DNA from 4 places in the Streptomyces sp. NPDC079167 genome. Region 2 is predicted to be linked to each of the others. Evidence: riboswitches for the same ligand, from Rfam matches in the RefSeq annotation. Region 2 holds a riboswitch; each other region holds the start of a gene.

The links. A riboswitch is a leader RNA that binds a small molecule or an ion and turns the genes downstream of it on or off. The one in region 2 is predicted to bind cyclic di-AMP.
Region 1: another riboswitch for cyclic di-AMP. It lies ahead of AB0P41_RS28455 (M23 family metallopeptidase); the one in region 2 lies ahead of AB0P41_RS27720 (transglycosylase SLT domain-containing protein).
Region 3: another riboswitch for cyclic di-AMP. It lies ahead of AB0P41_RS31030 (LysM peptidoglycan-binding domain-containing M23 family metallopeptidase); the one in region 2 lies ahead of AB0P41_RS27720 (transglycosylase SLT domain-containing protein).
Region 4: another riboswitch for cyclic di-AMP. It lies ahead of AB0P41_RS20300 (C40 family peptidase); the one in region 2 lies ahead of AB0P41_RS27720 (transglycosylase SLT domain-containing protein).

What each region holds. Positions count from the first base shown of each region.
Region 1 is NZ_JBFBLO010000016.1:60,819-64,842, reverse strand. It holds gene AB0P41_RS28465 (pitrilysin family protein) at 1-304, shown strand, start outside; gene AB0P41_RS28460 (pitrilysin family protein) at 331-1,713, shown strand; cyclic di-AMP (ydaO/yuaA leader) riboswitch at 1,905-2,073, shown strand; gene AB0P41_RS28455 (M23 family metallopeptidase) at 2,086-2,877, shown strand; gene AB0P41_RS28450 (GntR family transcriptional regulator) at 3,101-3,799, shown strand; gene AB0P41_RS28445 (HPr family phosphocarrier protein) at 3,992-4,024, opposite strand, start outside.
Region 2 is NZ_JBFBLO010000015.1:56,370-60,393, forward strand. It holds gene AB0P41_RS27705 (flavodoxin family protein) at 1-100, shown strand, start outside; gene AB0P41_RS27710 (helix-turn-helix transcriptional regulator) at 177-572, opposite strand; gene AB0P41_RS27715 (hypothetical protein) at 590-820, opposite strand; cyclic di-AMP (ydaO/yuaA leader) riboswitch at 1,178-1,363, shown strand; gene AB0P41_RS27720 (transglycosylase SLT domain-containing protein) at 1,368-2,234, shown strand; gene AB0P41_RS27725 (hypothetical protein) at 2,462-3,046, shown strand; gene AB0P41_RS27730 (sugar isomerase) at 3,195-4,024, opposite strand, start outside.
Region 3 is NZ_JBFBLO010000020.1:120,645-124,668, forward strand. It holds gene AB0P41_RS31025 (SGNH/GDSL hydrolase family protein) at 1-270, opposite strand, end outside; gene AB0P41_RS31030 (LysM peptidoglycan-binding domain-containing M23 family metallopeptidase) at 435-1,349, opposite strand; cyclic di-AMP (ydaO/yuaA leader) riboswitch at 1,352-1,512, opposite strand; gene AB0P41_RS31035 (tyrosine-protein phosphatase) at 1,919-2,743, shown strand; gene AB0P41_RS31040 (DUF6126 family protein) at 2,753-2,926, opposite strand; gene AB0P41_RS31045 (XRE family transcriptional regulator) at 2,994-3,602, opposite strand; gene AB0P41_RS31050 (aspartate aminotransferase family protein) at 3,660-4,024, opposite strand, start outside.
Region 4 is NZ_JBFBLO010000009.1:110,269-114,292, reverse strand. It holds gene AB0P41_RS20310 (ATP-dependent Clp protease proteolytic subunit) at 1-529, shown strand, start outside; gene AB0P41_RS20305 (hypothetical protein) at 537-845, shown strand; cyclic di-AMP (ydaO/yuaA leader) riboswitch at 1,185-1,381, shown strand; gene AB0P41_RS20300 (C40 family peptidase) at 1,385-1,855, shown strand; gene AB0P41_RS20295 (LysE family translocator) at 1,874-2,515, opposite strand; gene AB0P41_RS20290 (LysR family transcriptional regulator) at 2,588-3,502, shown strand; gene AB0P41_RS20285 (ATP-binding protein) at 3,618-4,024, opposite strand, start outside.

The DNA of each region.
Region 1 (4,024 bases), on a different contig from region 2:
GGAGGAGGGCCCCACGCCGGAGGAGATGGAGCGCGCCCAGGCGCAACTGGAGCGCGAGTGGCTCGACCGTCTCGGCACGGTAGCCGGCCGCGCGGACGAACTGTGCCGGTACGCCGTCCTGTTCGGCGACCCGCAGCTCGCCCTGACCGCGGTGGGCCGTGTGCTCGACGTGACGGCCGACGAGGTCAAGGCAGCCGCCCGGGCGCACCTGCGCCCCGACAACCGTGCGGTCCTGGTCTACGAGCCGGTCGAACCGGCCGACGAGACCGAGGGCACCGACGCGCCCGAGGGGGCCGACAAGTGACCGACGCCGCCGTGACTGGAGTAGCGATGGAGTACCACCCGCAGCCGACCGCCGGCGAGGCCAGGCCCTGGGCCTTCCCCGCGCCCGAGCGCGGTGCCCTGCCCAACGGGCTGACCGTGCTGCGCTGCCACCGGCCCGGCCAGCAGGTCGTCGCCGTGGAGATCTTCCTCGACGCCCCGCTGGACGCCGAGCCAGAGGGCCTGGACGGTGTGGCCACGATCATGGCGCGCGCGCTGTCCGAGGGCACGGACAAGCACTCCGCCGAGGAGTTCGCCGCCGAGCTGGAGCGGTGCGGCGCCACGCTGGACGCCCACGCGGACCACCCGGGTGTCCGCGTCTCCCTGGAGGTACCGGTCTCCCGGCTGACCAAGGCCCTCGGACTGGTGGCGGAGGCTCTGCGGGCCCCGGCCTTCGCGGAGGGCGAGATCGAGCGTCTGGTGGGCAACCGCCTCGACGAGATCCCGCACGAGCAGGCCAACCCGGCCCGGCGCGCGGCCAAGCAGCTCTCCAAGGAGCTCTTCCCCGCCACCGCGCGGATGTCGCGTCCTCGGCAGGGCACCGAGGAGACGGTCCGGCGGATCGACGCCGCCGCCGTACGCGCCTTCTACGACGCCCATGTCCGCCCGTCCACGGCGACGGCGGTCGTCGTCGGTGACCTCACCGACGTGGACCTGGACGCGCTGCTCTCCGAGACCGTCGGTGACTGGTCGGGCGATGCCGGCCAGGCCCGGCCCGTGCCCCCGATCACCGCGGACGACACCGGCCGTGTGGTCATCGTGGACCGTCCCGGAGCCGTGCAGACGCAACTGCTGATCGGCCGGATCGGCGCCGACCGGCACGACAGCGTGTGGCCCGCCCAGGTCCTCGGCACGTACTGCCTGGGAGGCACTCTGACCTCCCGGCTGGACCGTGTGCTGCGCGAGGAGAAGGGCTACACCTACGGCGTCCGTGCCTTCGGGCAGGTGCTGCGCTCGACGGCGCCGGGTTCCTCGTCCGGTGCGGCGGGCGCCGCGATGCTCGCCATCAGCGGCTCCGTCGACACCGAGTCCACCGGCCCCGCGCTGGACGACCTCTGGAAGGTCCTGCGCACCCTGGCGGCCGAGGGGCTCACCGACGCCGAGCGGGAGACCGCCGTGCAGAACCTCGTGGGCGTCGCCCCGCTCAAGTACGAGACGGCGGCCTCCGTCGCGGGCACCCTGGCCGACCAGGTGGAGCAGCACCTCCCGGACGACTACCAGGCGAAGCTGTACGCACGCCTGGCCGACACCGGCACGGTCGAGGCGACCGCCGCCGTGGTCAACGCGTTCCCGGTCGACCGGCTGGTCACCGTCCTGGTCGGGGACGCCGCTCAGATCAAGGAGCCCGTGGAGGCGCTCGGTATCGGTGAGGTGTCGGTCGTCAGCGGCTGACAGAACCGGACATGACGGACCCCGGCGGGTGTACTCCCGCCGGGGTTCTGTCATTTGTCCGGATTGCCAATAAAGTCGCGCTTTGCCCTGTGGGATGTGCGACAAAAGGCCCTTTCCGTTTGGCGGGGGAAAGGCTCCCGATCTAGCGTCGGCGCGGCTGTCCGCCGGACGATTGCCGCGCCCGCGGCGCCGGACAGCCATCGCCGAGTCCCCGTCAGGCGCGAGCCTGGGGAGCCGGGGACCCATGAAGTCCCTGGGGTGAATCGGATCCCTGCACCTCGTCGGAGGCTCAGGGGCCCGTAGGAGACCTTCCTGCTCCGAACCCGTCAGCTAACCCGGTAGGCGAGAAGGAAGGAAAGGACCAGCCCCTCCATGGCGTTCATCCGTGCCACCGGGAAGCACCGTGCCCCGAGCCGCCTGACGCGCAAGAGCGCCAAGGTCGCCGGCGTCGCCGCCCTGGCCACCACCGGCGTACTCGGTGCCACGGCCTCCCCGGCCCTCGCCGCGGACTCCGAGGTCACCGCGGGCAGCACCGGCCTGACCCAGACGGTCGCCCTCGACACCACCCTCGCCGCCCAGATCGAGGCTCAGGCGAAGGCACAGAAGCACCAGGCCGACGTCGCGGCGAAGGCCGCGGCCGAAGCGAAGGCCAAGGCGAAGGCGAAGGCCGAGGCCAAGCGCAAGGCGGAGGCCCGCGCCGAGGAGGCCCGCAAGGAGAAGGCGCGCGCCGCCCGCGCCGCCGAACGCGCCCGGCTCAACGCCTTCCACCTCCCCGTCGCCGGTTCCCACGTCACCACCGGCTACAAGTCCGGTGGCGCGCTCTGGTCCTCCGGCTCCCACTCCGGCGTGGACTTCCAGGCCGCGTCCGGCAGCTCGGTCGTCGCGGTCGGCGCCGGTACGGTCGTCGAGGCCGGCTGGGGCGGCGCCTACGGCAACAACATCGTGCTCAGGATGAAGGACGGCACGTACACCCAGTACGGCCACCTCTCCTCGATCGGCGTCTCCGTCGGCCAGAGCGTCGGCTCCGGCGAGCAGATCGGCCTCTCCGGGTCGACCGGCAACTCCACCGGGCCGCACCTGCACTTCGAGGCCCGGACCACCCCCGAGTACGGCTCGGACATGGACCCCGTCGCCTACCTCCGCGCCCACGGGGTCCAGGTCTGACCCCACGCGCACCGCGATCTGCGTCGAAGGCCCCGGCACCCGCCGGGGCCTTCGACGTGTTCCGGGGGCCGGACGCGTGCCGAAGCCCCCGCGGAAGTGCTCCCAGGCCAAAAGGTATCCATGGATTCCACCCTGCCATCGGAAATTCCGGCCGGTTGCAATAGAGTCACAGAACAGGCGTCGATCGGCCGCGTTTCGCGGGGATTAAGGCGGAGGTTCGGACATGCGCATTCCCGCGCATTCGGTATGCACGGCAATCCGTGACGACATCGTCTCCGGTGTCTTCGCACGCGGCAGCCGCCTCACCGAAGAGGTGCTCGCGCGTCGCTACGGCGTCTCCCGCGTCCCCGTACGCGAGGCGCTGCGCACCCTGGAGTCCGAAGGCTTCGTCGTCACCCGCCGGCACGCGGGCGCCTGTGTCGCCGAGCCCACCGAGCAGGAGGCGGCCGACCTCCTGGAGATGCGGATGCTCCTGGAGCCCCTCGGCGCCGCGCGCGCCGCACAGCGCCGCACCGAGGCACATCTCAAGGTGCTCCGCGGCCTGGTCAGACTGGGTCAGGAACGGGTGCGCCGGGGCGAGGGGGAGGATCTGCGCTCCCTGGGGAGCTGGTTCCACGAGACGCTGGCGCAGGCCTCGGGGAGCCCCGCGCTGATCGCTCTGCTCACCCAGCTACGGCACAAGATCGCCTGGATGTACGCGGTCGAGCAGCCGGTCCGCCCCGCGGACTCCTGGGCCGAGCACGGTGCTCTGGTCGACGCCGTGGCCCGCCGCGACCCGGAGCGGGCCAGGGCGCTCGCCGCCCAGCACGCCGAGCGGGCGACAGCGGCCCACCGGCTGCGGCGTGCGCCGGGGCACACGCCCGGCCAGGCGCGGGTGAGGACTTCGCAACACCCCGTAAACATCGCGGGCGTCCGTCATTAACAATTGCGCCGTATACAAAGAGGGTAATTGTCGGACGGCTTTCTTTCTGCTGCCCTGACCCGTGCTTTCCGGTGTGCTTACGCTATTTTCCCGGAACGCTGCCGCCCGGGCCGGGAAACAGAAAAGCCGCAGCTCCCGGTCGGGGGTGCCGCGGCTTTCCGCAGAGAGAATTCCGGTTCGAAGCGGCCGGAATCAGACGGTCTCCGGGAGCTCCTCGAGCCCTTC
Region 2 (4,024 bases):
CACGGCCGACGCCGTGACCGTCACCGGCGAGCCGGGCAAGGCCGACACGGAGGCGTGCTGGGAGCTGGGGGCGACCCTCGCCGCCGGGCTGATGGACTGACGTACTCCCGGGCCGCGCCGCCACGCTGCCGGGACCCGTCGGCGGGGACGGCCGCCTCCCGGCGGCGGATGCCGCCTCAGGTGCGGTCGATGTGCACGCTGGTCGACTTCACGCGGGCCGTGGCCTGCATGCCGACCTCGAGTCCCAGTTCCTCCACTGCTTCCCGGGTCAACAGCGAGACGAGGCGGTGCGGGCCGGCCTGGATCTCGACCTGGGCCGCCACATCGCCCAGCTTCACCGCCGTGACGATCCCGGGGAAGGCGTTGCGCGCCGAGGTGTAGGGCACCTCCTCCTCGCCGGGGGCGGCCTGGCCGACCTCGATCGAGAACGCGGCCAGATCGCGGCCGTCGATGAGGCGGCGCCCGCCCTCGTCGCGATGGGTCGCGACGCGGCCGGCGTCCGCCCAGCGCCGGGCGGTGTCCGGGCTCACGCCGAGAAGACGTGCCGCCTGCCCGATGGTGTAGGTCTGCATGCGCTGCACCATATGTCTCAGCGCGGCCTCCAGGTGAGCTTGCCCCCGCCCACCCACCGGATGACGGCCGGGTCGTCGAGGTCGTGGACCGGAATGCCGGCTGCCGCGGCGGCGATCAGCACATCCGTCATCGCCGTCGCGCTTCCGATCACCTCTCCGTCGATCTCCACGATCCGGAAGGGCGGATCCCCGGGCTGGACGGGCAGGACGGTGATCCGGGGTGCCGAGGCGAGGGGGCTTTCAGTCATAGGCGCATCGGTTCCACGCGGGCGCCCCCTGTATGCGTCTGGGTCTCAGCTGTGAGTCGTATGCCCGATTTGAGGTAGTTTTTTGGAATTAATCCTGTAATACATAAAAGGCCATTTCGTGTGACCTGAGGCCTTCGCTCGGGAGCAAATCGCCCGAATCGGACTCCGTGACCAGGGTCACTCCCGGGGGCCCGGACGCAAGGGCGCGGCAGTCGGTTCCCTTCTGTGCCAAGAGAGATGGCCGGCGCGATGTGGGGTGGATTACATGAATTCCCGAGAATTGATCTTGCGAATGAATTGTGATCATCGCGCCAGGCTTGTTCCTTTCCCTATTTCTCGCCTACGGTCTCCATCACTCCGGGCGGAACGCCGAATCCTGCCGCCGTCCGGTTACCCGACTACTTCTCGTACGGCAGGAGCGGGGGACCCAAGTAAGCGCCGATCCGGTTTCCGGAGCGGCTCGGGGTGAAGTCGCATTCGTGTGCGGCCGGGCATCTCCAGCCCGAACCCGACAGCTCACTTCGCAGGCGACGGAGAGGAATTCAGCATGCCCGAAAACGGTAAGCACCGTCGTTCCAGGACCAGTTCGCTCACCCGCGGCATCATCGCCGTGAGCACGGGCGGAGCCGCCCTGGCCCTCCCGGTGATCGGTGCGACCGGCGCCTTCGCGGCCCCGGCCCAGCCGGTCGCCGTGGAAAAGGCTGCGACGTCGACTGCCGCGTCCGGCAAGGGAATTGCCGCGCAGAAGTCCGAGTCCGTCACCTATTCCGTGATCTTGGGTGACACCCTTGCAAAGATCGCCCGCGAGCATTCCGTGGACGGTGGCTGGAAGGCCCTGTACGAGGACAACGAGAAGGTTGTCGGCGGAAACCCGGACCTGATTCACCCCGGTCTGAAGCTGACCATCGGCGGCAAGGCCGAGAACAAGTCGGCGGACAAGGGAGAGAAGGCAGAATCCAAGGCCTCGGCCTCGTCCGACCGCGCTGCGGAGAGCGCCGACCGTGCCGACCGTTCGGAGCGCACGAGCACGCCCGTCGCCGCGGAAGGCGCACCCGCCGCCGAGGCCGCTCCGGCCGCCGAGCCGGTCTCGTACACGGACGACCTCGACGGCTGGATCAAGGAGTCGCTCGCCGTCATGGCCGAGCACGGCATCCCCGGCAGCTACGAGGGCATCCACCGCAACATCATCCGCGAGTCCGCGGGCAACCCCCAGGCCATCAACAACTGGGACATCAACGCCATCAACGGGGTCCCGTCCAAGGGCCTGCTCCAGGTCATCGACCCGACCTTCCAGGCCTACCACGTGCCCGGTACGTCGATGGACAGCTACGACCCGGTCGCCAACATCACGGCCGCGTGCAACTACGCCGCGGACCGGTACGGCTCCATCGACAACGTCTTCGGGGCCTACTGAGCCTTGCCGAGGCGGGACCTCTGACACGCGGACGTGTATGACAGAGGGACAGAAGTGACGGGTGGTGTGGGTTCGGCGGAACCCGCACCACCCGTCGTCCGTTTCCGGCGCCGATCCGTTCCGAAGGTCCCGTGCCGTCCGCGTCACGGCGGCCGAGGTGGCGCCGACAGGCCCGGCGGGGCGCGGGTGACTGGTCTCGTACAGGTTCGTCGTCCATACTGCCCGCCGTGGAGCAGCGCATAGATTCGAAGACGAAGCCCGAGTTCGCCGCGGGGACAGACCCGGCGTACATCCCTGGCCTGACGGCCCCTGCCCCCGCGCGGACGGAGGCGGAGAAGGAGGATGCGGCGCCCCGGAAGGCGGAGAAGGCCGACGAGCCCCGGGATGCCGGGGCCGCGGACGCGCTCGGCGAGGAGGCCGTGGACGAACCCTCGGCCGCCCCCGACGACACCACCGTGGACGCCGCGGCCTCCGACGGCACGGCCGGGGCCGACGACGACGCCCCGGAGGCCGGGGCCGAGGGCGCCGCGGACGGCCCCGTCTTCGAGGTCAGCGACCGGCGCGGATCCATCAGAGTGGACGCGGACGGTGTCCGCTTCCGGCTCGACGACCAGGAGGCGGAGTTCGACTGGTCCGAGATCGGCGCTGTCGAGGTCAAGACCGGCCGCTTCGGGCGCCGGTTCACCGTGACGGTCCACCTGTCGAGCCGCCGGTGGTTCAACGCCGAGGTCGAGGCCGGGTCCCGGAGCGACCTCAAGGGGTGGACGGCGGAGCTCGACGAGGCGCTGGACGCCTACTTCGAAGAGGCCTGACCTCTCCGGGCACCCCTGTCACCGGGCCGGACCCCCGGCCCGGATGACAGGTCCGCTCGCCCGGATCATGCCGGGGCAGGCGTGCCGGCGCCGCACTCGCGGCGTTGCCGTCGGCCGGCACGGCCCCTTCCCGTGCCCAGGGGGCCGTTCAGGCTCCCGGAGCCGTGCCGAGCACCACCGACCGGGTCAGATGGCGCGGCAGGTCGGGGTCGAGTCCACGGGCCGCCGCGCGGGCGATCGCCAGCCGCTGGACCCGGACCAGGTCGGCCAGCGGGTCCAGTCCGCTCTCCACCCAGCGGGCCCCGGTCGCCACCACCTGTTCCCGCAGCCCGTCCGGGGCGGTGCCGAACATCCAGGTCGCGGTCCCGGCGGTGGCGATGCTGATGGGGCCGTGGCGGTACTCCATCGCCGGATACGACTCCGTCCAGGACAGGGACGCCTCCTTCATCTTGAGCGCCGCCTCGTTGGCGATCCCCACCGTCCACCCCTGCCCCAGGAAGCTGAACTGACCGCATTCCAGAAGACCTTCGGGCAGCGGCTCCGCCAGCGCGGTCTCCGCGTCCCGTACGACGTCCTCGGTGTGCAGCCCGAGATGGGCGCGGAGCAGCGTCAGCGCGGTGGTCGCGAACCTCGTCTGCACCACGGACCGTTCGTCGGCGAAGTCGAGGACGACCACATCGTCGGCGGCGTCCATCACCGGGGTCCGCGGGTCGGCGGTGACGGCGACGGTCCTGGTGGTGCCCCGCAGCCGGGTCAGCAGGCCGAGTACCTCCGTGGTCGTCCCCGACCGGGTCAGCGCGACGACCCGGTCGTACGAGCGCCCGAAGGGGAACTCCGAGGCGGCGTACGCGTCCGACTCGCCCTGCCCGGAATTCTCGCGGAGTGAGGCGTACGCCTGCGCCATGTAGTACGACGTTCCGCAGCCGACGACGGCGATGCGCTCACCGGTGGCGGGCAGGGCCGCCCTGTGGCCGGCGG
Region 3 (4,024 bases), on a different contig from region 2:
GCGGGGGACCTGCTCCTCGACGATCTGGTCGAGGAGCCGTCCGCGTACGGCGAGATTGGCGTACCGGAAGTTGCCGTGCGTGTCGTCCGCGGGGGCGACCGTCGCGTCGGGGACCGGGAGCTGGTCCGCGAGGAGCACCGCGAGCCGGTCGGCCCAGCCGACGAGGGTCCCGCCGGGGCCGGGGTCTCCGACGCCCTCGGTGAAGCTGTCGCCAATCGCTGCGTACGACCCGATGATGCCTCGTTGTTTGTTTCTCGAATCGTCTGCCACAAGGGCTTATCTTGCACCTTCGATTGTGACCTACGCGACCGTAATAAGGGGTTGACGGGTGGTGAGAAAGACCACCCGGTCAGTTTTTGGTAAAGCCGGAATAAGGAGAGGGGCGGTGCGCAAGCGCGCACCGCCCCTCTCCTTCAGCCCTCGGCCGGCAGGTCTCAGATGGAGACACCGTGCGAGCGCAGGTAGGCGATCGGGTCGACGTCGGAGCCGTAGCTCGGGCCGGTCCGGACCTCGAAGTGGAGGTGCGGGCCGGTGGAGTTGCCGGTGGTGCCGGAGAGGCCGATCTGCTGGCCGCCGGTGACGGTCTGGCCGGCCGAGACCTCGAGCGAGGACAGGTGGGCGTACTGGGAGTACATGCCGTCGCTGTGCTGGATGACGACCTCGTTGCCGTACGAACCGCTCCAGCCCGCGGAGACCACGGTGCCCGGGCCGATGGACCGGACGCTGGTGCCGGAGGCCGCCTGGAAGTCGGAGCCGGTGTGGTAGCCGCTGGACCAGCTGGCGCCCGAGGCGCGGTACTGGGTGGTGACGTTGGCGTTCTCGACCGGGGCGGCCCAGCCGGAGCCGGTGCTCTCCTGAGACGCGGAGGAGTCGGCGGTCTTCGCCGCCGGGGCGGACGTCGCCTCGGCCGGGGCGGCCTTCTTCTCGGCCGGGGCGGCCTTCTTCGCAGCCGACGGGGCGGACTTGGAGGGCGTGGTCTCGGCGGAGCCGGACGCCTTGGCGCCGAGGGTCAGCTTCATGCCCGGGAGGATCAGGCCGGGGTCCTCGCCGACGACGTCGCGGTTGTCCTGGTACAGCTTCTGCCAGCCGCCCTTGATCTTCTGCTCGCCCGCGATCTTCGCCAGGTAGTCACCGGAGACCACCGAGTAGGTCTTCGGGGCGCTCTTCGCGGCCGCCGGGGCGCTGTGCGCGGCGGCGGACTTGGCGGCCGGTGCGGACTGCTCGGCCGCGTGGGCGCCGGTGGCGCCGATCAGCGGGAGGGCGAGAACGGCGCCGCCGGTCCCTGCGGCAAGGACGCCTCGGGAGATCGGGCCGGTCTTCGTACGGCGGTGCTTGCCTTTTGCGGGCATGGGTTTTTCCTCTCCGGCGCCTGCGAGGTGAGCTGTCGGGTTCGGACTGGAGATGTCCGGCCGCGTGGTGCGCGACTTCACCCCGAGCCGTACCGGATCCCTCCGGCCGGCGGCTTACCTGGTTCCCCCGCTCCTGCCACACGTGAGTCGGTGCGGATTCCGGGCGGCGGCAGGATTAGGCGTTCCGTCCGGATTGACCGTGACCGTAAGCGAGCCGGGACGTCGCGAACAAGCCGCGGATTCCGAACCGGAATCCGTGCTTCATTTCCGGCACGGAATTCCCGTCACACTCCGTGGATTACGGATCTTGGCTTTCCGCACGGCGTCCGGAATACCCCCCGGCATCTTCGCCACGCACCGTCACGGATATGATCCCGCTCACCCGCCCCATCCCATCTCCCGTGCAAGCGGGGCATGTTCTGCTAAATACACCAATACGGACATGACGTGATCGCCGTTCTCTCGCGGAGACCAGAACCACGGCAGTTGCCCGATGCAGGCATGTCGTATCGTCGCGGGCGTGCCCCCGTCGGCGAGCGGCGCCGACGCCCGACACTCCAGGAGCCCTTGTGACGCAGCTGCCAGAGGTCCCGCCGGTCGGCCCCGAGCCGACGGACGTCAGCCTGACCGGTGTCCGCAACTTCCGCGACGTCGGCGGGCTTCCGACCGTCGACGGCGGCACCGTGCGGTACGGGCGCCTCTACCGCAGCGGTCACCTCGCCCACGCCACGGAGGCCGACACCGCCTTCCTCGCGGGGCTCGGCCTCCACACGGTCTTCGACTTCCGCAACGCGGCGGACCACAAGCTCGACGGTCTCGACGTGGAGCTGCCCGGCGTCCGGAATGTCAGCATTCCCCTCTCCGACCCGGCGGACGGCGCTGAGTTCTGGCGGCTGGTGCGCGACGGGAACATCCAGCAGCTGCGCTCGATCCTGGCCGACGGCAAGGGGACGGAGCGGATGATCGCCTCGTACCGCTCGATCATCAAGGACCGCACCGCCGAACACAGCCGTGTGCTGCACGCGCTGGCCGAGGACAGCGTGCCGGCGCTGATGCACTGCGCGGCGGGCAAGGACCGGGCGGGCCTGTCGATCGCGGTCTCCCTGCTCGCGGTCGGCGTCGGCAGGGAGGCCATCGAGGCCGACTACCTCAAGTCGAACGACGCGCACCGCCGCTACAAGGTGCGCCGCAGCGACACCTCATCGGCAGGGATGTCCGAAGAGGTGATGGAGCTGCTCAATCCGCTCTTCGGCGCCCAGGCCGAATACCTCGCCGCGGCGTTCGACACCATCGACGAGGTCTGGGGCGGCACGGACCGCTACCTCCGGGAAGGCCTGAAGATCAGCGACGGGACCCGCGCGAAGCTGCGTGAGCGACTCGTCGAGGGTGCGTGACGCCGGCCGTCATCCTTTGCCGGCCACGGTGAAGAGAAGGAAGAGGAAGGCCGCGATGACGTGTCCGGCCACGAGGTAGGCGAAGAGCCGGATCACGACGCCGCGGGGCATCCGCCGCTCCTGCGTGTCCTTGCTCTTCGGCCTGCGCGGGGTGAGCGGGTCGTAATACTCCGAATCGGACATGACAGTCCTCTCTTCCGGCCGCTCGGGCCGGGCTGACGAAGGGGGCGCGCGGTGTGGGTGTGCGGGATCAGAGCCGGTGGATCCCGCTGCCCGGACACAGCTCTGCGACCGGGCTCTGCAGGAGCGTGTGGACGAAGAGCAGCCGCGCCCCACCGGTGTCGGGAGCCGCGATCCGGTGCGGGGTGAGCGAGTCGAAGTGCGCGCTGTCACCCGGATCGAGGTCGTGCACGGTCTCGCCGAGAACGACCCGCAGCCTTCCGTCGAGGACGTAGAGCCATTCCTCTCCTGGGTGGACGCGCACGAGGTCGCCCTCCGCGCCGTACGGGACACGGACGTGCAGCGCCTGCATGGCGCGGCCCGGCCCGCCCGCCTGCCGGTAGAGCCAGCCCCCCGCTTCGGTGGAGCGGGGCGGGCCGCCACGGACGATCGCGTCACGTTCGGGCGGCATCTCGCCCAGAAGCTCGGAGACGGTCGTACCGTAGACCCGGGCGAGGCCGAGCAGCATGGGCAGCGAAGGCTGCCTGCGGCCCGTTTCGAGCCGGGAGAGGTGGGCCGGGGAGAGTCCCGCCCGTCCCGCCGCGCTCTCCAGGGTGAGGCCGCGGTTGCGGCGCAGGTCGCGCAGGCGTGGCGCGACCCCCGGGAGCTCGTCGGCCACCCCTCCGTCAGGAGGATTCATGCCTCCATTGGGCCAGGATTTTTCCTCTGAGGCAAATAATTTGCCTCAGAGGCAACCTCAGCGGTTGGCCACGGCCTGTTTCACCAGTGTCCTGCCGAAGTCCCACATCAGCCCGCCGCCGCTGTGCGCGTCGTCCATGACGGCGGTGAAGGCGGTGACGAATCGGTCGACCTCGGGCTCCCCGATGACCAGCGGCGGGATCAGCTTGATCACTTCCAGGTGGTCACCGGAGACCTGGGTGAGGATCCGGTGTTTCTGGAGCAGCGGCACGACCACCATCTGGGCGAAGAGCCCCTTGCGGGCGGCCTGCAGCATCGTCCAGCGGCTGCGGAGCTTGAGTGAGGAGGGCCGGCCGAACTCGATGCCGATCATCAGCCCCCGGCCGCGCACCTCGTGCAGCAGCTCGTAACGGCCGACGAGCG
Region 4 (4,024 bases), on a different contig from region 2:
CTTTCTCGGCACACCGGTCGACGACACCGCGGCGACCGACCTGATCGCGCAGTTCATGTATCTGGAGCACGCCGATCCTGACCGGCCGCTCTCCCTCTACATCAACTCGCCCGGCGGCTCCTTCAACGCCATGACCGCGATCTACGACACCATGCGCTTCCTCGCATGCGAGGTGGAGACCTTCTGCCTCGGCCAGGCGGGTTCGAGCGCCGCGGTCCTGCTCGCAGCCGGCACGCCCGGACACCGACATGCCCTGCCGGGCGCCCGGGTAGTCATCCAGCAACCCGCCCTGGACGAGCCGGTGCAGGGCCAGCCCTCCGATCTCGCGATCCAGGCCCGCGAGTTGGAGCGGGAGCGCGAGGTGGTCACGGCCATGCTCGCCCGTCACACCGGGCGTACCGCACGGGAGATCAGCGCAGCCATCGAACGGGACACCATCCTCGACGCCCCGGCCGCCCTGGCGTTCGGGCTGGTGGACCACGTCATGGAGAACCGCACGCCGTCCCAGCCGCCGCATCCCGCGAGGTGAACGCCCGATGCTCACCCCCCAGTTCCCGCCGCTCCCCGCCCTGACCCGCGCGGAGGCCGAGTTCATCGACTGCTATCTGGAGGTGCTCGACCAGCTGGGCCGCATCAACCCCGCCCGCGGCAGCGACACGTACGGGGCGCTCCGGGCGGCTCAGGCTCTCGCGTCCCGGGCCACCGCCCTCCGTGACGCGCTCGTCCTGATGCACGAGCGGGGTGAGTCACAGATCCACGCGGACACCCTGGCCAGGGCACTGCGACTGCTGGACGGTGAGCGGCGCGCCGGGCGGGTCGCCGTGCCTCCCGCGTCGTCGAGTTGAGCGCTCCGGCGCCCGGCTCGGCCGCCGCACCGCTTTTCGGCACCACTTTTCGACACGCCCGGCGGCCTGACGAGTTTTCCTCCCTCGATCGGCGTAGAAGGTCCCCCGCGCGAGGGACAGCCCAACTTGCGCGACAAGCGCGGACACTGAGCGGAATCAGTTGTTCCGCCGCTGGTGCGCGGCTGGTCCGGTGCGGCCGTTCCGACTCGGGACCGACTTCGTCCACCCGATCGGATCAGTCGTGACGACTCTCACATATCGCCACTTCAGCGAGGAAATCCGGCGGCGCGTGCGTAAAGATCCCTGGGACGACAAGCCCCCGCCACCGCGGCGGGGCGGTCCGGGCGGACGCCGAGTCCTGCCGCCGTCCGGATGCCTGGTCGACAGGAGTGGATCGGCAGGAGTGGAGGACCCGAGCACAACGGGCCGACCGGAGTTCCGGACGGCCCTCGGGGTGAAGCCGCTTCGCGCGGCCGGGCAACTTCGCCAGCCCGAACCCGACAGGTCATCCTTCACAGGCGGCTGACGAAGGGTTGCGCATGACTGCGCAGGTTCATGTCCCGTCTCTGTTCGCCCGGGTCGGCACGGCCTCGGTTCTGACATTCGCCGTAGGCACCACCATGATGGCCCCAGGTCTCGTGAACGACGCCGAGGCCGCCGCCCACTCGACGAAGGCACTCAAGATCGCGGCCTCGAAGAAGGGTGCGCCCTACAGATGGGGCGCCACGGGCCCCCACAGGTTCGACTGCTCAGGGCTCACGCTCTACTCGTTCAAGAAGGCCGGCAAGAAACTCCCCCGCACGGCGCAGCAGCAGTACAACAAGACCCGCCATATCACCAGGTCGCAGCGGAAACGCGGCGACCTCGTCTTTTTCCACTCCGGCCGCAGTGTGTACCACGTCGGTATCTACGCCGGCAGCGGGAAGATCTGGCACTCGCCGAAGACCGGCGCCGTGGTCCGGCTGGAGAAGATCTGGTCGGGCAACGTTCTGTACGGGAGGGTCCGCTGAGGGCCCTCCCTTCTCCGTTCAGTGCAGCAGAGGACCCGTCACCAGCACGAGTCCCAACGCGGTGAGCGCCGTGCCGCTGCCACCCTCGATCACCCGGGTGGCACGCGGCCGGCGCAGCCACCGGCCCAGGCGGTCCACGAGCAGGGCGACGGCCGGGAACCAGACGAGCGCGAGCAGGACGACCACCGAGGCCAGCAGGAGTGTCCTGGGCAGCGGCGGCTGCCCTTCGGGGACGAACTGGGGCAGCAGGCTGAGGAAGAGTACGGGCGCCTTCGGGTTGAGGGCGTTGGTCAGGAACCCCTGGCGCAGTGATCTGCCGGCCCCCGGCAGCGTCCTGTCCTCGCTCTCCTCCCCGGCAGCGGTGGCGGCGGTGGTCCGCCGGCGCATCGCGTACAGGCCGCTGAGCCCGAGGTGGAGGACGTACGCGCCGCCGAGCAGCTGGACGGTGCGGAACAGGGCGGGCATCGTCACGAGCACGGCGGCGAGTCCGGCCGCGGCCAGCGCGGTGTGCACCACAAGCCCTCCGGCGACTCCCAGGGCTGTGGCGAGCCCGGACCGCCGGGATGCGAGCGCGTTGCGTACGACCACGGTGAAGTCGGCGCCGGGGAGGGCCACCATCCCCGCGGCCACGGCGACGAAGGCGAGTAGTTGTGCGTCCATGGGTCCACCCTGACCGACGGCAGCCCTTAGCATGTACTTGCAATCTCCTGGGTCTGCCAAAAGGAACGCTTAATGTACGACCCGACACGGCTGGCCGCGCTGGTGGCGGTGTCCGAGGCCGGATCGATCACGCGTGCGGCGGCGCGGCTGGGGTACACCGCGCCCGCCCTCTCGCAGCAGCTGGCCAAGCTGGAGAAGGAGACCGGAGCCGCGCTCCTCGTCCGCCACCACCGCGGCGCGCGGCTGACTGCCGCCGGTGAGCTGCTGGCGGGGCGGGCGAGACGCGTCCTGGACGAGATGGACCAGGCGCGGCACGAGCTGGCCGGGCTGGCAGGGCTGTCGGGCGGCCGGCTGCGGGTCGGCACGTTCGTGACGGCCGGGATCCATCTGCTGCCGCCGGTGCTCACCGCGTTCCGGCGCGCCCACCCCGATGTCGAACTGGCTGTCACGGACTGCGAGCCGCCCGCCGGTGTCGCCGCCGTGGCGGCCGGCGACGTGGACCTGGCGCTGACCCACGCCTACGAACCCGCGGCCGCCGACCCGCTCCCGGCGGGGGTCTGCGCCGAGCCGCTGCTCGTCGAGGAGCTGGTGCTGGTCACCGCGCTCGGGCAGAAGCTGTCCGAGGGCAGCGGCCCGCTGCCCGTGGCCGAACTCGCGGGCCGCCCGCTGATCAGCAGCGCGCCCGGCCATCCACCGCGCCGCGGGGTGGAGCGTGCGCTGGCGGAGGCGGGGGCCACCCCCGCCGTGGTGTGCGAGTCGCCCGGATACGCACTGGTGTGCGCGCTGGTCAGCGCGGGGATCGGGGTGGCGGTGGTGCCGGAGATGGTGGCCGCGATGTCTCCGGCGCCGCTCGCCGTCCGGCGCCTGGAACCAGCCGCCTTCCGGCGGACGATCTCCGTGGCACACCGGGGCGACCGGAACACCGCGGCGGCGACGACGCTGATGGCCCTGCTGCGCAGCGGCTTCGGCCGGGCTTCCGCAGTGTGAGGGGGCTCCGCACCGCACGGGTGGGCCGCCCACCGCACGGCACGCCCGCACCGCACGGGTGGCCCGCCCACCGCACGGCACCGCCCGCACCGCACGGGTGGCCCGCCCGACGGTGTCAGGCCCGGGCGGAAACCGGCCATGGCAGAGCGACCGACACGGTCTTGCCACCGTCCGGGGTGGGGCTGACGCTGAGCCGCCCGCCGTGCTCCTTCGTCAGGGCCCGGATGATCACCAGGCCGCGGCCGTTGTCCTGCCGGACCGCGGCGGGCAGCCGCTGGGGCCAGCGGGGGTGGCTGTCCGTCACGCCGAGACAGAACTCGACGTCCCGGTCGAGGCGGAGGTCCACCGTGAAGGTGGGCGACTGCCCGAAGGTGTGCTGGACGGCGTTGGTGGCGAGCTCCGAGACGATCAGCCGGATGGTGTCGGCGGTGTCGTCGTCCTCGGCCAGGCCCCATTCGGCGAGTACCCGGGCCACATGTCTCCGGGCCGTGGAGACCGAGGCCGGATCGCTCGGCAGAGTGA